2 linked regions of the Haloactinospora alba genome follow. The protein of the gene in region 1 interacts with the protein of each later gene in a pairwise test. Links are inferred from orthologs where the notes say so. Each region holds a gene or a part of one and is shown in the gene's direction. Other genes may lie near its edges.

The links.
Region 2: the proteins of FHX37_RS06935 (region 1) and ndk interact in binary tests that used the Escherichia coli proteins (3 or more experiments, as listed by UniProt). The link is inferred for Haloactinospora alba from one-to-one orthologs.

Annotation. Positions count from the first base shown.
Region 1 is NZ_VFQC01000001.1:1,529,897-1,538,682, reverse strand. The notes cover bases 2,316-5,042. They hold FHX37_RS06935 (uracil-DNA glycosylase), read left to right. Parts: upstream 2,316-3,205; coding sequence 3,206-3,880; downstream 3,881-5,042. Other genes in these bases: FHX37_RS06930 (SIR2 family NAD-dependent protein deacylase), read right to left, coding at 3,990-4,763; FHX37_RS06940 (MgtC/SapB family protein), read left to right, coding at 2,338-3,090; FHX37_RS06945 (glycoside hydrolase family 15 protein), read left to right, coding at 2,316-2,332. In the rest of the region: membrane protein YczE, read left to right, coding at 1-228; more of FHX37_RS06945, read left to right, coding at 539-2,315; FHX37_RS06925 (sulfotransferase), read left to right, coding at 5,059-5,937; cynS (cyanase), read right to left, coding at 5,956-6,420; FHX37_RS06915 (alpha/beta hydrolase family protein), read right to left, coding at 6,585-7,328; FHX37_RS22740 (hypothetical protein), read left to right, coding at 7,501-7,659; FHX37_RS06910 (aldo/keto reductase), read right to left, coding at 7,764-8,594. UniProt on the Escherichia coli protein: Excises uracil residues from the DNA which can arise as a result of misincorporation of dUMP residues by DNA polymerase or due to deamination of cytosine.
Region 2 is NZ_VFQC01000001.1:2,513,329-2,522,096, reverse strand. The notes cover bases 1-2,709. They hold ndk (nucleoside-diphosphate kinase), read left to right. Parts: upstream 1-1,004; coding sequence 1,005-1,415; downstream 1,416-2,709. Other genes in these bases: mreB (rod shape-determining protein), read left to right, coding at 1,690-2,709; FHX37_RS11330 (DUF4233 domain-containing protein), read left to right, coding at 560-877; FHX37_RS11335 (bifunctional folylpolyglutamate synthase/dihydrofolate synthase), read left to right, coding at 1-567. Also shown: more of mreB, read left to right, coding at 2,710-2,724; rod shape-determining protein MreC, read left to right, coding at 2,767-3,711; rod shape-determining protein MreD, read left to right, coding at 3,708-4,250; mrdA (penicillin-binding protein 2), read left to right, coding at 4,247-6,403; rod shape-determining protein RodA, read left to right, coding at 6,431-7,606; FHX37_RS11295 (TIGR03960 family B12-binding radical SAM protein), read left to right, coding at 7,794-8,768. UniProt on the Escherichia coli protein: Major role in the synthesis of nucleoside triphosphates other than ATP. The ATP gamma phosphate is transferred to the NDP beta phosphate via a ping-pong mechanism, using a phosphorylated active-site intermediate.

The DNA of each region.
Region 1 (8,786 bases):
CAGCTGGGCCCTGGACCACGGGACGGCCTCATGACAGGAATAGCCGCGCTGGGAACGTCCATCCGCACGGCCCGCACCTGTGTCGAGATCGCCGTCGTCGTGGCCGGCTCCCTCCTCGGGGGGACCGTGGGCGTCGGAACGCTGGTGTTCGCTCTCGCCATCGGACCGCTGGCGCAGGTCTTCCTCTCGGCTATGACGATCCGCTCCCCGGACAGCACCACCCGCTGAGTACGCTTCCCCGCACGGTGACCGGCGCTGGGAACGGCAACCCCGAAGAACTGGAAGACCATAGTCTTCCGGCGCAGCGACCCGTTGTCCCATATCCGCATTCTCGGTGCCCCGACGCCGGTAACGTGGCGGTGGTGCCACACGCGCGAGTGGTGACGAACGCATTCCGGCAGTGCCTGTCCGCGTACCGATTCGTCACGGTTCGGGGCGAGGGGGGCAACAGCCCAGGTCGCGGCGCACACGGCACCGAAAAGTTGGGTACGGTACGTCCGCGAAGACGTGATCTTGGTTACTTTAGGGGGTGAGCGGCGTGGCCGATTGGATTGAGGACTACGCGCTAATCGGCGATATGCAAACGGCCGCTCTGGTCAAACGCGATGGATCGATCGACTGGCTCTGCCTCCCCCATTTCGACTCCCCCGCCTGCTTTTCCGCCATCCTGGGTGACGAACAGAACGGTAACTGGTGGATCCGCCCCACGAGCAGGGACGCGGCACCACCCCAGCGGCGTTACCGGCAGGACACCCTCATCCTGGAAACGAACTGGGAAACGCCGGAGGGCGCGGTTCGGGTCATCGACTTCATGCCACCGCGCGGTGGCGCCCCGCACATCGTGCGTATCGTCGAGGGCATCCGGGGCACCGTCGAGATGGCGACCGAACTACGGCTGCGCTTCGACTACGGCAACGTGGTCCCCTGGATCGAACGCAGCGGTACCGAGGTCGTGGCCATCGCGGGTCCGGACTCGGTATGGCTCAGCTCGCCCGTCCCCCTGCGCGGACACAACTTCGTGCACGACGCCACGTTCACGGTGAGCGCGGGGCAGCGCGTCCCGTTCGTGATGACGTGGCACCCCTCCCAGGTGCACGAGTCCGACCACCTCGACGCCGAGAAGGCGCTGTCGCGCACGGAACGCTTCTGGGAGCAGTGGGTGCGGGAGTGCTCCTACGACGGCGACTACCGGGACGCCGTCGTCCGGTCCCTGATCACCCTCAAGGCACTCACCTATCGCCCCACCGGCGGCATCGTCGCCGCTCCCAGTTCCTCCCTGCCCGAGGAGATCGGCGGTGTGCGCAACTGGGACTACCGCTACTGCTGGCTGCGCGACGCCACCATCACGTTGGAGGCCCTGATCCGCAGCGGTTACACCGACGAGGCGCTGGCCTGGCGCGAGTGGCTCGTACGTGCGGTGGCCGGTGAGCCGCAGCACATGCAGATCATGTACGGAGTGCGTGGCGAACGGCGCCTCGCCGAGTGGGAGGCCGACTGGCTTCCCGGTTACGAGGGCTCCCGACCGGTACGCATCGGCAACGCCGCCGTCGGCCAGTACCAGCTCGACGTGTACGGCGAGGTCATGGACGTGCTGCACCTGGCCCGCCGTTCCGGGCTGCAGGGCGGCGAGCACCTGTGGGGACTGCAGCGTTCGCTCGTCAACTACCTGGAGTGGTGCTGGGACGAGCCGGACGAGGGGTTGTGGGAAGTGCGCGGCCCTCGCCAGCACTTCGTGCACTCCAAGGTCATGGCCTGGGTGGCGGCTGACCGCGCCGTACGCGCCATCGAGGACTACGGCAAGGAAGGCCCCATCGAACGCTGGCGGGAACTGCGCGACACCATCCACGCCGAGGTGTGCGAGTACGGCTACGATCCGCAGCGCAACACCTTCACCCAGTACTACGGGAGTAAGGAGCTGGACGCTGCCCTGCTTCTCCTGCCCGAGGTCGGGTTCCTTCCCTACGACGACCCGCGCATCGTGGGAACCATCGAGGCTATCCGCGAGGACCTCATGGTCGAGGGCTTCGTGATGCGTTACCGCACGGACCGCGACGACACGGCCGATCAGCTGCCCGGGAACGAGGGCGCTTTTCTGGCCTGCAGTTTCTGGATGGCGAACGCGCTGTTGTCGATCGGGCGCGAGCAGGAGGCCCGTGAGCTCTTCTCCCGCCTGCTGGCGCTTCGCAACGACGTCGGACTGCTGGCAGAGGAGTTCGAGCCCAAGGACGGCCGTCTCGTGGGCAACTTCCCCCAGGCGTTCAGCCACGTTCCGCTCGTGACGACGGCACTGAACCTGTCCCACCAGGACGGTCACCGCCGGCGTGAGGTCTGATCCCCGTGACCGCGCCAACCGCCGAGACCAACCTGGTGAACCTCGCCACGCAGAGCTGGCCGCAAGCGTTGGCGCTCCTGACGGCGCTGCTGCTGTGCTCACTCATCGGTCTGGAGCGCGAGTTACGGCAGAAAGCCGCCGGACTGCGCACGCACACACTGGTGGGGCTCGGGGCCGCCCTGTTCATGGTGGTCAGCAAGTACGGGTTCGGCGACGTCACCGGCCAGGAGTCGGTGGCGTTCGACCCCTCCCGGGTCGCCGCACAGATCGTCTCCGGTATCGGGTTCATCGGGGGCGGGCTCATATTCGTCCGGCGCGACATGGTTCGGGGACTGACCACAGCAGCCGTGGTGTGGGTGTCAGCGGCCGTGGGGACCGCGTGTGGCGCCGGGTTGTGGCTCGTGGGCGCGTTCGTGACGGCGGCCCACTTCCTCGTCGTTTACGGATATCCTCCACTCCTCCGTCGGCTTTCCCGCTTCGTGCCGCGCACCTCGCAGCTGCAGCTGCGTTACACCGACGGGGTCGGGGCCCTACGGGCCATACTCGCGACGGCGACCGGGCACGGTTTCACCGTGCTGCACGTCAGCACGGAACGGGAGACACAGCCAGACCAGGGTTCGGGAGAGCCGGACTCGATCAGACTCGCGCTGAACGTGCAGGGCAAAGGTGATGTCAGCGGACTCGCTGCTGCCCTGTCCGAGACGGAGGGTGTGCGGTCGGTACGGATGGGCGCCGCCGAACCGGAGGAGGAGGTGTAACGGGTCCGGGTCCCAGTACGGCGCCCGGAAGCAGGGCGCGCCTGTCGTGCCGGGGCTCCTGGCGCCGCTGCCGTTCCTGGCACGGGCAGCACTACAGCGCCACTAGGTTGTTCCCATGCAAGAACGACCTTTGTACGAGATCATGGAGAACGGCTGGGCCCAGGCGCTGGAGCCAGTAGCTGGCCGTATCACTGGGATGGGCGAGTTCCTTCGCGGCGAGATAGCGGAGGGGCGCACCTACCTCCCCTCCGGGGACAACGTACTGCGCGCGTTCCAGCAACCCTTCGAGGGGGTACGGGTGCTTCTCGTCGGCCAGGACCCCTATCCCACTCCGGGGCACGCCGTCGGTCTGAGCTTCTCGGTCGCACCCGACGTCTCCCCTCCCGCCAGCCTGCGCAACATATTCCGGGAGTACTCCACGGACCTGGGACTGCCGATGCCGAGCAGCGGCGATCTGACCCCGTGGACCGAGCAGGGTGTGCTACTGCTCAACCGCGTGCTCACGGTACAGCCCAACAAACCGGCCTCCCACCGCGGTAAGGGGTGGGAGGAGGTGACCGAACAGGCCATCCGCGCCCTGGCCGGTCGGGAGAAGCCACTGGTCGCGATCCTGTGGGGACGGGATGCCCGGAACCTGCGCTCTCTGATGCCGGGTATCCCGTGTGTGGAGTCACCGCACCCCAGCCCCATGTCAGCGGACAAGGGGTTCTTCGGGTCGCGCCCGTTCAGCAAAGCCAACGCTCTCCTTCGGGAGCAGGAGGCGCAGGAAGTGGACTGGAAGCTTCCGTGACGCTGCCTCCCCGCCGGCCCGGGGGACGGGGGGCTGTGCCCCGTCCCCCTCGTCCGTGGGTGACGGCGCGTGGGAGGAAGCCGGTACCGCTGACGACACGAGCCCGGGGTCAGTTCCGGGCTGCCAGTGCTTCCCGCAACAGGTTGGGCACAGCTTCACCGATGGGATCGCGGACGGTCGCCGCGGCAGCGGCATCGTACGGCGTGGGGTCGGCGTTGACGATGATCAGCGGAATGTCGCGTTCCAGGGCGATGTCACACAGTCCGGCGACCGGATGGACGGTCAACGAGGTGCCGATGGTGACGAACGCCCGGCAGTCGGCGGTAGCGGCGGCCGCCGCGTCCAGTACCTCCGGGTCGAGCCGTTGACCGAACGAGATCGTGTCAGCCTTCTGCACTCCCCCGCACGCCAGGCAGTGCGGGTCGGACTCGTCGTCCAGCCGCGCCAGCACCTCGGGGGTCGGGGTGCGTGTCCCGCACGACATGCATACGACGTAGTGGATGGTGCCGTGCACCTCCATGACCCGCTGCGGGTCCGTGCCGGCTGCCTGGTGCAGACCGTCGATGTTCTGGGTGATGAGCCCACGCAGCCGCCCCTCACGATCGGCCTCGGTAATGGCGCGGTGGGCCGCGTTCGGTTCGGCGGTCCAGGCGGAGTGTTCCCGGCGCATCCGCCAGACCCGGCGGCGGACATCGACATCGGAGAGGTACGTGTCCAGGTCGAACAGCGCGGCCGCCGCCGGATCAGTCGTCCATACCCCCTGGGGGCCTCGAAAATCCGGAATCCCGGATTCGGTGGAGATGCCCGCACCGGTGAGAACCGTTATCTGCCCGGCCTCGGCGAGGAGCGCCGCAGCGGCGGAGTAGTTCGAAGTTGTGGCCATACAGGCGTCCTTGTACATCGCGGGTGGCTCTCTCCCATTCTGGCAGCGCCCGCTGTCAACGACCGCGACCTCTCCCCCGGTCCAGCGGTGCGGGAACCCGGTTCCCGGGGCGGGGAAGGAATCCCATCCGTCTCGGACCCGGCCGGCCACGGCCACTCAACCGTTGCACACGCCACTCTGCTCCGGTATCCCACATATGACCTGGGGAGCGGGACACAGCTACGGCCCCGGATCGGTGTGGGGCCGGTGCGGGAGGATCAAGAGTCCGGCGAAAAGTGTCAGAATCGTCCTACTCATGAAACAGTCGCCGCACATCCTCATCGTTAACGGGACGAAGGTATGCCGCCCCGTCTTCGTCCTCGGTGCCCCGCACTCGGGAATCGATTCCGTCGCCCGAGCGCTGGGGAATGCGCCCGGTCTCCACATGAGCTCCAGCGATCCGGGCGTCCTCGAGGCAGTCTACGCTGTCGCCCGCCGCCCCTCCCTGGCCGAGGGGCAGGAGTCGGGTACCTCCAGTCTGCTACGCGACGCTTTCGCCGAGTCCTGGCAGCTCACCCCACTCACCTGCCCCATGTGTCCGCCCGGCCCCCCGCCGGCCCGGGAGTCATCCGAACCGTGCCGACACGCCCGCGAGACCACCCGTTTCGGGGACGCCACTCCCGACCTGCTGTACAGTGCCACCGTACTCAGCGCCGCTTTCAGCGACGCCCTGTTCGTCCAGCTCATCCGGGACGGCCGGGACGTCGTGACCCGTATGCTCGACGACGAGCGTTCCCTGGCCTGGTTCCGGCCGAGCCTGGCCAACCTGGAGCACGAGCTCCCCAACCCGTTCTTCGGTATCGAGACGGAAGAGGAGCGGGACGGTTATCCGGAGCTTTCCACAGCCGCCAAGTGCGCGATGCGCTGGCGTGGCGCGGTACGGCTGTCGGCGAGGTTACGCGGCCTGTTGGGGACCGACCGCCTCATGACACTCCGCTACGAGGATGTGGCCGGTGGAGAGGTGGAAACCGCGGAACAGCTGCGGAGATTCACCGGTATCCGGGTTTCGGCTACCGACCTGACCCACGGCGCGACGCCCGGGATCGGCACGTGGCGCGGTCGACTCACCCGGGACCAGTACGACGCGGTCCGGTCGGTCGCACGCACGGAGCTGTCCCGACTGGGCTACGGGTGAGGACACCCGCTCCGGGTCTCAGAACTCCCGGTAGGGAAGGTACTTCCCGTCGAGGGTGATCACCACGCGTTCCCCCTCCGAGTCCTCGGTCCTGTCGACATCCATCCGAAAGTCGACAGCGCTCATGACGCCGTCACCGAACTCCTCCCGAACCAGCTCGTTGACCGCGCCACCGTAGAGCTGGACGATTTCCTCCAACCGGGTGGTGACGGGCTCACCGGGGTCCAGGGACTCGGTCCCGCGCACGGGCGGTAGCTGCAACGCGTCCCGGATCGCCTCGTCCAGACCCAGCAGCTTTCCCACCGTGATGGCCTGCTCCTTACTTATCGTGTGTCGGCCGAGAAGCGCAGCCGCGGTCCACACCTTGGAACGGTCCAGCTCCTCGGCGATCCGGGCCCAGGTGATCCCTTTCCTACGTTTTGCTTCCAGAACAGCCTGCGCGGCTTCGGAGCGGCCGATGGGGTCGAGGCGCTGGATGGTCACGATTCACCTCCTGGGACGGCCAGGGTCGGAAACCCGGTGTGTGCGTCCCAAATCTAGGAAGTGCTCCGGCCGGGTATCCAGGTGTCACGCCTCCTGTTCGAGGGATACGCCGAGAGCGGACGGAAACCCGGCCCAGCACCCCTTCCGGTTTCGGCTGGTTCCTCTCAGCCGTAAGCCCGCTCCGACAACCAGGAGGACGCAACGCGCCATGCCTCGTCTTCGGGGTCGATGACCGCGAAGTGATCCGCTCCGGAGGCTTCCCGGTAGGTGACGGGATCTCCGGCGCGGTGGGCGGCCTCAACGTAGGAACGGCTCTGTTCGACCGGGACACGCTGGTCAGCCGTCCCGTGTAGGACGAGTTGTGTCACTCCCAGGGGAAGGCGGTACAACGGCGAGGCCTCCTCTGCGACCGTCTCCCCCGCCGCGGGTCCGAGGAAGTCCGCGACCGCGTCCTCCCCGAGGCCGTCCCGTGCGCTGGTTACCAGGTCAGTGACCGGAGCCAGGGCGACCACCCCGGTCAACGGTGATCCGGGAGCGGCGAGCAGTCCGAGATGGCCGCCCGCGGAGTGGCCGATGGCGACGACGCCGGAGGGATGCCCCGCCTCCGTACTCCGTCCGATCCGCCACCGCAGGAGGTTCAGGGCACGACGCACGTCCTCCAGGGTCTGCGGCCAGCCACCCCCGCCCTTTCCCGTACGGCGGTACTCCACGTTCCACACCACCCACCCCTGCTGTACGAGCCCCTCGGCGAGTGGGTCCATGAGGTGCAGATCATGACGATCCCGCCACCAACCACCATGCAACAGCACCGCTACGGGCGCCGGCCGGTGCACGGGGATGCTCTCCGGATAACACGTGTGGACCACCTGGTCAGGGGAGGAACCGTAAGAGAGAGTCTCTGTGCGCATGCTGCCACCGTTTCCGCTCGGCCCATGCGTGAAAACGCACCCGAGCGTCGGCCCGTGTTCGGATGTCGCGTTCCGCCAGCACGCTCCTGAGCGGCCGGTGTCGTTCCCCGCCGCGTCAGTGCAGCGCCGACCGCCAGGGCACGGTAACGACGGCGTGGCCTATGCTGGAGGGATGGGAGCACTTTCGATTACAGGCCTGGTCGCGCTCCTCGCGGTCATGGCCGTTCCGGTCAGTATCATCCTCGGCGGTGTGGTCTACGTACTGCGGGTAGCTCGCCGCGGCCCGACAGCCACGCTGATGGCGGCCTCCCGACGTCGGGAACTCGCCTGACCCCGGAACCGGTCCCGTCTGGTGGAAGACGGCGGGGCTGGTGCGGTCGCCTCGGATGAGGCGACCGCACCAGCCCCCCGTAACGGGTCAGAGCCCGTCGGAACTCAGGAGACGTTCATCGTGTCCGGGTCGGGACCGTACCTCTGTCCCGTGTTGAGCGCGGAGACCTCGTCCATGTCCTCGTTGCTCAGCTCAAAGTCGAAGACGTCGAAATTGGCGCGTATACGCTCAGGTGTCACCGACTTCGGGATCGCGACGTTGCCGAGCTGCAGGTGCCACCGGAGGATGACCTGCGCCGGGGTCTTCCCGTGGGAGTCCGCCAATTTCTGCAGTGTGGGCTCCTCCAGGAGCTTCCCTTGCCCCAACGGACTCCACGCCTCGGTGGCGATGCCGTGCTCCCGATGGAATTCGCGCATGGCCGACTGGGTCAACCTGGGGTGCAGCTCGATCTGGTTGACGGTGGGGACGATGCCCCCTTCCTCGATGACCCGTTGCAGGTGCAACCGGTGGAAGTTGGACACACCGATCGCGCGTACCCGCCCGTCGCTGTAGAGCCGTTCCAGTGCCTTCCAGGTGCTGACGTAGCTGTCCTGCTCCGGCATCGGCCAGTGGATCAGGTACAGGTCGAGGTGTTCCATACCCAGCCGCTGCGTCGTGGCGTCGAAAGCGCGCAGCGTGGCGTCGTAGCCGTGGTCACTGTTCCACACCTTCGAGGTGACGAACAGCTCGTCGCGGGAGATCCCCGACCGCTGGATCGCTGTGCCGACCCCTTCCTCGTTGCCGTAGGCCGCTGCGGTGTCGATGCTGCGGTAGCCGGCCTCCAGCGCCGTACTGACAGCGTCGACGACCTCATCAGCGGGAACCTGCCAGACTCCGAAGCCGAGCTGCGGGATCCGCACACCGTTGTTCAGGCTCACCTCGGGAACTGTGGACATGAGTCCCTCCCCCGTCACTGCGTCTCAAAGGTCCGCCGTGCGGCAACCCCGCGCCCCACGGCCGCATTCCACTTCTGCGGGCGCTGTGAACAGCACCACTCTCCTGGTTCTGCCCTGGGTCCGAACCGCAGCAACGCGCTGTTCCCCGTCAGGACCGGCAACGCGACCGACGGGAGCCTCCCGGACAGGGAG
Region 2 (8,768 bases), 990 kb from region 1 along the record:
TTCGGCGCGCACCAGGCCGGCAACGCCGCGGTGGCGCTCGCCGCGGTGGAGGCCTTCGGCGCCCCGGTCGAGAGTGAGGAGCCGCTCGAGTCCGAGGTGGTGACCGACGCTCTGGCGGAGATCGCCTCACCCGGACGGCTGGAGGTGCTCCGTTCCAGCCCCACCGTGCTCGTGGACGCCGCCCACAACCCGGCCGGGATGACGGCCGCGGTGGAGGGGGTCCAGGAGGCGTTCACCTTCACCCGTCTCATCGGCGTCGTGGCGATCATGGCGGACAAGGACGTCGAGGGCATTCTCGACCCCCTGGAGCCGGTGCTGAGCGAGATCGTGGTGACCAGGAACTCCTCGCCGCGTTCGTTGGGTCCCGAAGAGCTGGCCGACCTCGCCCGGCCGATCTTCGGGGCGGAGCGTGTGCGTGTCGCCGACCGGCTGGACGACGCCATCGACGAGGCGGTCGCGCGAGCCGACGAGAGCGGCGAACTGGGCGGGGCGGGCGTGCTGATCACCGGTTCGGTGGTGACTGCGGGCGACGCCAGCCACCTCGTGAAGGGCGGCGACAGTGCGTAAACTCTGTGCCGTCGTCCTCGTGTTCGAGGCGATCGTCCTCGGGCTCGCGATTCCGGTGGCCATCCAGCTCGGGGAGTACTCACCCTCGTTCGCCGGTGGCCTGTGGGGTGGTCTCGCTGCCGCCGCGCTCGTACTGGCAGGGCTGCAGCGGCACAGCTGGGCCTTCTACACCGGGGGGCTGCTGCAGGCGGCCGTCCTGGCCAGCGGAGCCCTGGTGCCGAGCGTGGCGTTGCTCGGTATCGTCTTCGCCGGTCTGTGGTGCACCGGTGTGCTGCTGGGACGCCGTGCGGACGCCGGTGCCGCCGCCTGACGGCCGACCAGCCGGAACGGGGCCCGGCCCACACCGGGAACGGTAGGGTTGCCTGCGGCCGGGATGGCGCTCGCGCGTCGCGTCGCAGCATCCGGTCATCATCGTGAACAATCGAGAAAGGAGCGACGTGGAGCGCACCCTGGTACTGATCAAGCCTGACGGCGTGCGGCGCAACCTCGTGGGTGAGGTCATCTCCCGGATCGAGCGCAGGGGGCTGGACATCATCGCGATGGACCTGCGGACCCTGGACACCGAGACGGCGAAGACGCACTACGAGGAGCACGCCGCACGCCCGTTCTACAACTCCCTGGTGGAGTTCATCACCGGCGGCCCGCTCGTGGCGATGGTCGTCGAGGGGGAGCGCGCGGTCGAGGCGGTGCGCGCTCTGGCCGGCGCCACCGACCCGGTGTCGGCCGCGCCGGGAACCATCCGGGGCGACTACGCCCTGGAGGTCCAGGAGAACATCGTGCACGGCTCGGACTCCACGTACTCGGCCGAGCGGGAGATCAAGCTGTTCTTCGGTGACCTCGCGGTCTAGGTTCTGTTCTTTGGACGCTGCGCGTCCCGAGCGGCACTGGGGTGCCGCGTAGCGGGACGAGCGTCCGTCGGACCCTGGCCGCAGGGGCAACGCGAGCAAGCGCCGGGAGCTTCCCGGCGCTTTTTTCGTGTCCAGGGAACGCAGCAATTCGGTGTGTTTATGTAACTAGGTGACTTCTGAGAGTTACTATGCGTGTGCTGGGTTAGATCCCAGTCGGGTGGGCCGTGCCCTGTCCGAGATGCCGCATTCGCTGAGTTGTCGTTGAGGGAGCCCCATGGTCAAGAATCTCGCCGTCCTCGGCCGTGACATGGCGGTCGACCTCGGCACTGCGAACACGCTGGTGTACGTCCGCGGCCGGGGGATCGTGCTGAACGAACCCTCCGTCGTGGCGCTGAACACCTCCACGGCCAAGATCGTCGCCGTCGGGGCCGAGGCCAAGCAGATGATCGGGCGCACACCGAACAACATCACCGCTGTCCGCCCGCTGAAGGACGGGGTCATCGCGGACTTCGACATCACCGAACGGATGCTGCGCTACTTCATCCGCAAGATCCACCGCAGACGGCACTTCGCCAAGCCCCGGGTAATCGTCGCCGTGCCCAGCGGTATCACCTCCGTGGAGCACCGTGCCGTCAAGGAGTCCGGGTACCAGGCGGGGGCGCGTCGGGTCTACATCGTCGAGGAGCCGATGGCGGCGGCCATCGGTGCGGGGCTCCCCGTCTACGACCCCACCGGGAACATGGTGGTCGACGTCGGGGGCGGAACCACCGAGGTGGCGGTCATCTCCATGGGCGGCATCGTGGCCTCGGAGTCGATCCGCGTCGGAGGGGACGAGCTGGACCAGGCGATCATCGCCTACGCGAAGAAGCAGTACTCCCTGATGATCGGGGAGCGCACCGCGGAGGAACTCAAGGTCGCCATCGGATCGGCGTACCCCCTCGGTTCCGAGGAACCCCACGCCGAGGTGCGCGGCCGCGACCTCATCAGCGGGCTGCCCAAAACCGTCGTGGTGTCGACGGCCGAAGTGCGCCAGGCCATCGAGGAACCGGTGAACTCCATCATCGACGCGGTGCGCGCCAGCCTGGACAAGTGCCCGCCCGAGCTCTCCGGGGACGTGATGGACCGGGGGGTCGCGGTTACGGGCGGTGGCGCGCTGCTCAACGGGCTGGAGGAACGGTTGCGGCACGAGACGGGCATGCCCATCCACGTCGCGGACAACGCGTTGGACTCGGTGGCGATCGGATCCGGCACGTGCGTGGAGAACTACGAACGCCTCAACCAGGTCCTGGTGCCGGAACAACGCCGGTGACCGTGCGCGAGCCGAACGGATCGACCATGAGGAGGGGGTGACATGCGGGGTGGCGCCTCCCGTCGGCGACTCGTCCTCGGGGTCCTGCTCGCGGTTTCCGTCGCTTTGCTGGTGCTCGACTCCCGCGAGGGGAACGACCCGGTCACCAGCGGTGCCCGTGCCGCCGGTGACATGGCTTTCCACCCAATCTCCGCGGGGGTTTCCGCTGTCGCGGCGCCGATCGACGACTCCTACCGGGCGTTGCGGGCGGCACCGGCGGCCAGCGAGCGGATCGACGAACTCGAACGGGAGAACAAGAAGCTGCGTTCCCGGCTCGAGGCGCGCGACCGTGACGACGAGCAGGCCGGAGAACTGGACGAGCTGCTGCGCCTCTCGGGCATGGGAGGTTACGAGATCGTACCCGCCCACACGGTGACCCGGATGTCCTCGTCGGGGGAGGCCGAGGTGGTCACCCTCGACGTCGGGAAACGCGACGGTGTGCGTGCGGACATGACGGTCGTCAACGGCGACGGCCTGGTGGGGCGGGTGAGCCGGGCGCAGGCGCACACGTCGACCGTGATGCTCGTGACGGACGGATCCTCGGCCGTGGGAGCCCGGATGGAGGACTCCTCCGAGATCGGGGCGATCGACGGTCAGGCGCGCGCGGTCGACGGGTCCGGCGCGCTGACCTTCACGCTGATGGACACCAAGGCGCGTATGCACGAGGGGGACCGGATAGTGACCCTGGGGTCCCACGAGAACAGACCCTACGTTCCGGGGGTTCCCATCGGGACGATAGCCGAGGTCGAGGAGACCTCGGACGCGCTGCAGCGCACCGCTCGGGTCGCTCCCGCAGCGGACCTGAGCACCCTCGACGTGGTGGGGGTCGTCGTCGCGGGCCCGGAGGAGGACCCGCGGGACTCGGTGCTGCCTCCCGACCCCCGGGACGAGGACGAGGCCGACGCCGCGCGGCACCCGACGGGCGAGACCGGAGGTGGGGAGCATTGAATCGGTTGGTTGCCGCCCTCCTCGTCGCGGGAGCGGTGGTACTGCAGGTGGCGGTGGTGAACCGCCTGCCACTGCCGTGGGGCGTGCCGCCGGATGTGGTGGTGCTCGTACTGACGGCGGTCGCCTTGGGAACGACACCGGTGACGGGGGCTCTCAGCGGGTTCGCCGCGGGACTGGCGGTGGACGTTCTGCCGCCGGCCGACCACGAGCTCGGACGCTACGCGCTGCTGCTGTCGGTGGCAGGGTACGCGGTGGGGTCGCTGCGCCAGTCCCGGAACCGGGGAGCGGCATGGCCCTTCATCGTGGCCGCCGGCACGGTGTTCGGGGTAGCGCTCGGCTGGGTTCTCATCTCGGTGCTGGTGGGTGACCCCAGAGCGACCCTCTCCTCGGCCGTTGTCACCGTCGCGCTTACCACGGGAACGACGATGCTGGTGAGTCCGCTCGTGCTGCTTCCGGCGCTGAAGCTCCGGAACCACTTCACCACCGATGACGTGCTGAACGTGGCCGTCTCCCCGCGCGTTGGGGGGATACGGGGATGAGACTGAGCCTGGGGAACCAACCGGACGGAACTGCGCGGAACGTGCCCGGCAGAGCGTTGCTGGTGCTGGCGCAGGTCGTGGTGCTCGTGCTGTTCGCCGCCCTCCTCGCGCGGCTGTGGTACCTGCAGATCCCGATGAACGAGCACTACCAGCAGCGCGCCCTGGCCACGCACAGCGAGGAGGTGGTCATTCCCGCCACCCGGGGGAAGATCGTGGACTCCTCCGGGCGGGCGCTCGTGCGCAACCGCACGGAACTCGTGGTGATGGCCGACTACCACGCGCTGCAGCGCCAGGAGGACGGGGGCGAGCGGGTACTGCGCAGGGTGGCCGACCTCATCGGCGAGCCCTACCAGGAGGTCCGCCAGCGCTCCCGGTTGTGCGGGCCCGAGGTGAGCCAGCCGTGCTGGCCCGGATCCCCTTACCAGCCCATCATCCTGGCGGAGGACGTCGAGCCCAGGGAGGCGCTGCAGATCCGGGAGCGCCAGGAGGACTTCCCCGGGGTCACGGCGCAGCAGCACGCCATCCGCGACTACCCCGGCGGTAAGGACGCCGCCCAGACCCTGGGCTATCTGCAACCCGTCACCCAGGAGGAACTGGAGGAACGTGACGAGCTGCGTACTCGGTTCAGCGGGGTGGACCGGGTCGGCCGAGGGGGACTGGAGGCCGCCTACGACCAGCAGCTACGCGGGACCTCCGGGGTGGAGCGCCTCACGGTCGACAACCACGGCAAGGTCACGGGCAAGCTCAAGGAGGAACGGCCCGATCCGGGCAAGCACCTGGTGACCAGCATCGACAGGAAGGTGCAGGCCATCACGGAGAAGGCGCTGAGCAACGGGATCGAGCGGTCCCGCTCCGACGGGAACCCGGCCGACTCCGGTGCCGCCGTCGTGCTGGACGCCACGAACGGTCGGGTGATCGCACTCGCCAGCAAACCCAGCTACGACCCCGAGCTCTGGAAGGGCGGTATCGACGCGGAGGCCTACGAGGAACTTCTCAGCGACAACGCCAAGGACCCGCTGACCTCACGTGCCGTCCAGGGCCAGTACCCCCCGGCGTCGACGTTCAAGGTGAACTCGCTCGCGGCGGCGGCGGAGAACGGTGTCCCGCTGGACCGCAGCTTCGGGTGCCCCAGCGCGATCACCGTGGGAGGCCGCTCCTTCCAGAACTACGAGGGCAGCTCACACGGCACGTTGAGCCTGCACGAGGCGATCGTGGTCTCCTGCAACACCGTATTCTACCAGATCGCCCACGACATGTGGCGCTCGGACGGGGGAACCACACCCGACGACAATCCCACGGACGCGATGAGCACCATGGCCCACGACTTCGGGTTCGGTAAACCCACGGGGGTCGACCTGCCCCACGAGAGCTCCGGACGCGTCCCCGACCGCGAGTGGAAGCGGGAACGCTGGGAGGCCAACCGGGAGGAGGTCTGCGAGCACGCCGAGAAGGGCTACCCCGAGGTGCGCGAGGAGGACCCGCAGCAGGCGTCGTACCTGAAACGGGTCGCCAAGGAGCAGTGCGCCGCCGGGTACAAGTGGCGGGCCGGGGACGCGGTCAACTTCTCCATCGGCCAGGGGGACGTACTGGTCACGCCGTTGCAGCTCGCACGCGCCTACGCGGCGATCGGCAACGGGGGAACACTGTACGAGCCGCGCGTCGGAAAGGCCCTCGTCTCTCCCGGCGGGGAACAGACCAGGAGGATCGAGCCCGAGAAGGCGGGTGAACTGCCGCTCTCGGAGGAGACCCTCGAGTACATCCAGGGTGCCCTGAAGGATGTTCCCAAGGAGGGAACCGCGCGGGGGACCTTCGGTGACTTCCCCCAGGGCAAGGTTTCGATCTCCGGGAAGACCGGGACCGCGACCGGGAGGAACAAGGAGGAGTCGGCCTGGTTCGCCTCCTACGCGCCCTCGGACGACCCCAGGTTCGCTGTCGTGGCCCTGATCTCGCAGGGCGGAACCGGCGGAACGAACGCCGCCCCGGTCGCCCGGGAGATCTACGACGGTATCTACGGGTTCGGGGCACCGGACGGCTCCGAGGGCGACGAGGACGACGGCGGCGGAGGGGGAGAGCCCGCCCTGCCCGACGGGGAGCCTCCCGAGAAGCTGCCCGATGTCGAGGCGGGTTCTCCCGCGGCATCCGAGTCCGACTGACGAGGCGTCCCGAGGAAAGGGGAGCGCATGGCGTCCCAGCTCACCTCGCGAGCATCCCGCTGGTGGCCTCGCACCGTGGGGCGGCTCGCTACGGCCCTGCCACCGGGACGGGTCGACTGGACGCTTCTCGCCGCCGTGGCGGCGCTGTCCGGGATCGGGATGCTGCTGGTCTACGCGGCCACGTACAACCCCGGTGACGCGCAGGGAGCGTGGAACTTCCTGGAACGCCACGCGCTGCACCTCGTGTGCGGGGCCGTCGCCTGCGTGGTGGCCGCTGCCCTCGACTACCGGATCCCGCGGGCGTACGCGCCGGTGGTATTCGTCGTCGCCGCCCTCGGCCTGGTGCTGGTGCTGACCCCCCTCGGCGAGGTCATCAACGGGTCACGTTCCTGGATCGTCGTCGCCGGGGTGCAGATGCAGCCGGCGGAACTCGCCAAGATCGCGCTCGTCGTCGCGATCGCGATGCTGTTGGGCGAACCCCGGGACGGGGAGACCGCGCCCACCAGCCGCGACGTGCTGTTCAGTCTGGCGGCGCTGGCCGCCCCCCTGGGGCTGGTCCTCGCGCAACCCGACCTCGGCACGGCGATAGTGCTGGGCGCCATCTACCTGGGAATGCTGACGATGTCGGGAGCACCCGTCCGCTGGATCGTGGGTCTCCTGGGGTGCGGAGTGCTCTCCGTGGCGGCCGTGTGGTGGTTCGGGCTGTTGGAGAGCTACCAGGTCGCTCGTTTCACGAGCTTCATGGATCCCCAGGCCGACCCGCGGGGCACCGGTTACAACGCCACCCAGGCGATGATCTCCGTGGGGTCGGGGGGTCTCAACGGCACGGGGTACCTGCAGGGAGAGCAGACCAGCGGGCGTTTCGTTCCCGAGCAGCACACCGACTTCATCTTCACCGTCGCCGGCGAGGAGTTCGGTTTCATCGGGAGCGCGACCATCATCGTCCTGTTCGCCCTGGTCGTGTGGCGGGTGCTGCGGATAGCGGCGAACTGCCAGCAGCCCTACGCGCGGCTTGTCTGCGTGGGAATCGCCGTGTGGCTGTTCACCCAGGTGTTCATCAACGTCGGAATGACGCTGGGCATCATGCCCATCACGGGTCTGCCGCTGCCGTTCGTGTCCTACGGGGGGACGGCGACCGTGTCCCAACTGCTCGCGGTGGGTCTGGTGCTGGGTATCAACGCGCGCCACCGTGGTTTCGAGTGACCACCCGGTGTGGAACACCACCGCCGCGGCCCCGAACGCGCGGGGGACACGAGGAGTGGACGCCCCGTGCCCCGGACCGTGACTGCGTACATTCCCCGGTCGGGAGCGACCTTAGGCTGGGGTGGAGAGTCCGGTCCGGTGTCGGAGGCCGGACATCCGTATCCCGTCCAAGCGAAAGGCACGTCCGATGCCCGTTGAATCCGTGTACCCACGGTTGGAGGAGCTGCTGCCCGAGGTGCAGAAGCCAGTCCAGTACGTGGGAGGCGAACTCAACTCCGTCGTCCGGGACTGGGACGAGGCACAGGTCCGCTGGGCCCTGATGTACCCGGACGCCTACGAGGTCGGCGTCCCCAACCAGGGCGTGCAGATCCTGTACGAGGTGCTGAACGAGCGCACCGGTGTGCTGGCGGAACGGACCTACGCGGTGTGGTCGGACATGGAGGGGCTCATGCGTGAGCACGGGATCCCCCAGTTCACCGTGGACGCGCACCGGCCGGTGGGCGCCTTCGACATACTCGGCATCAGTTTCGCCAGTGAGATGGGCTACACCAACACACTCACCGCGTTGGACCTGGCCGGGATCCCGCTGCACAGCGCCGAGCGCGACGGGAGCCACCCACTGGTGGTGGGAGGCGGCCACGCCATGTTCAACCCGGAGCCCCTCGCCGACTTCCTGGACGCGGTCGTCCTCGGCGACGGTGAACAGATCGCGTTGGCCATGACCGAGATCGTCCGGGAGTGGAAGCAGGAGGGAGAACCGGACGGCAGGGAGGGGCTGCTGCTGCGTCTGGCCAGTACCGGCGGCGTGTACGTGCCCCGCTTCTACGACGTCACCTACCTGGAGGACGGGCGCATCGCCGGGTACACCCCCAACCGTCCGGGTGTGCCGCGGACCGTGCAGAAGCACACGGTGATGGACCTGGACCAGTGGCCGTACCCGAAGAACCCGCTGGTGCCGATCGCCGAGTCGGTGCACGAGCGCTACAGCGTGGAGATCTTTCGCGGTTGCACGCGCGGGTGCCGCTTCTGCCAGGCGGGGATGATCACCCGTCCGGTCCGGGAACGGAGCAAGGAGACCGTGACCCGCATGGTGGAACAGGGGGTGGCCTCCTCGGGGTTCCAGGAGGTCGGGCTGCTGTCCCTCTCCAGCGCGGACCACAGC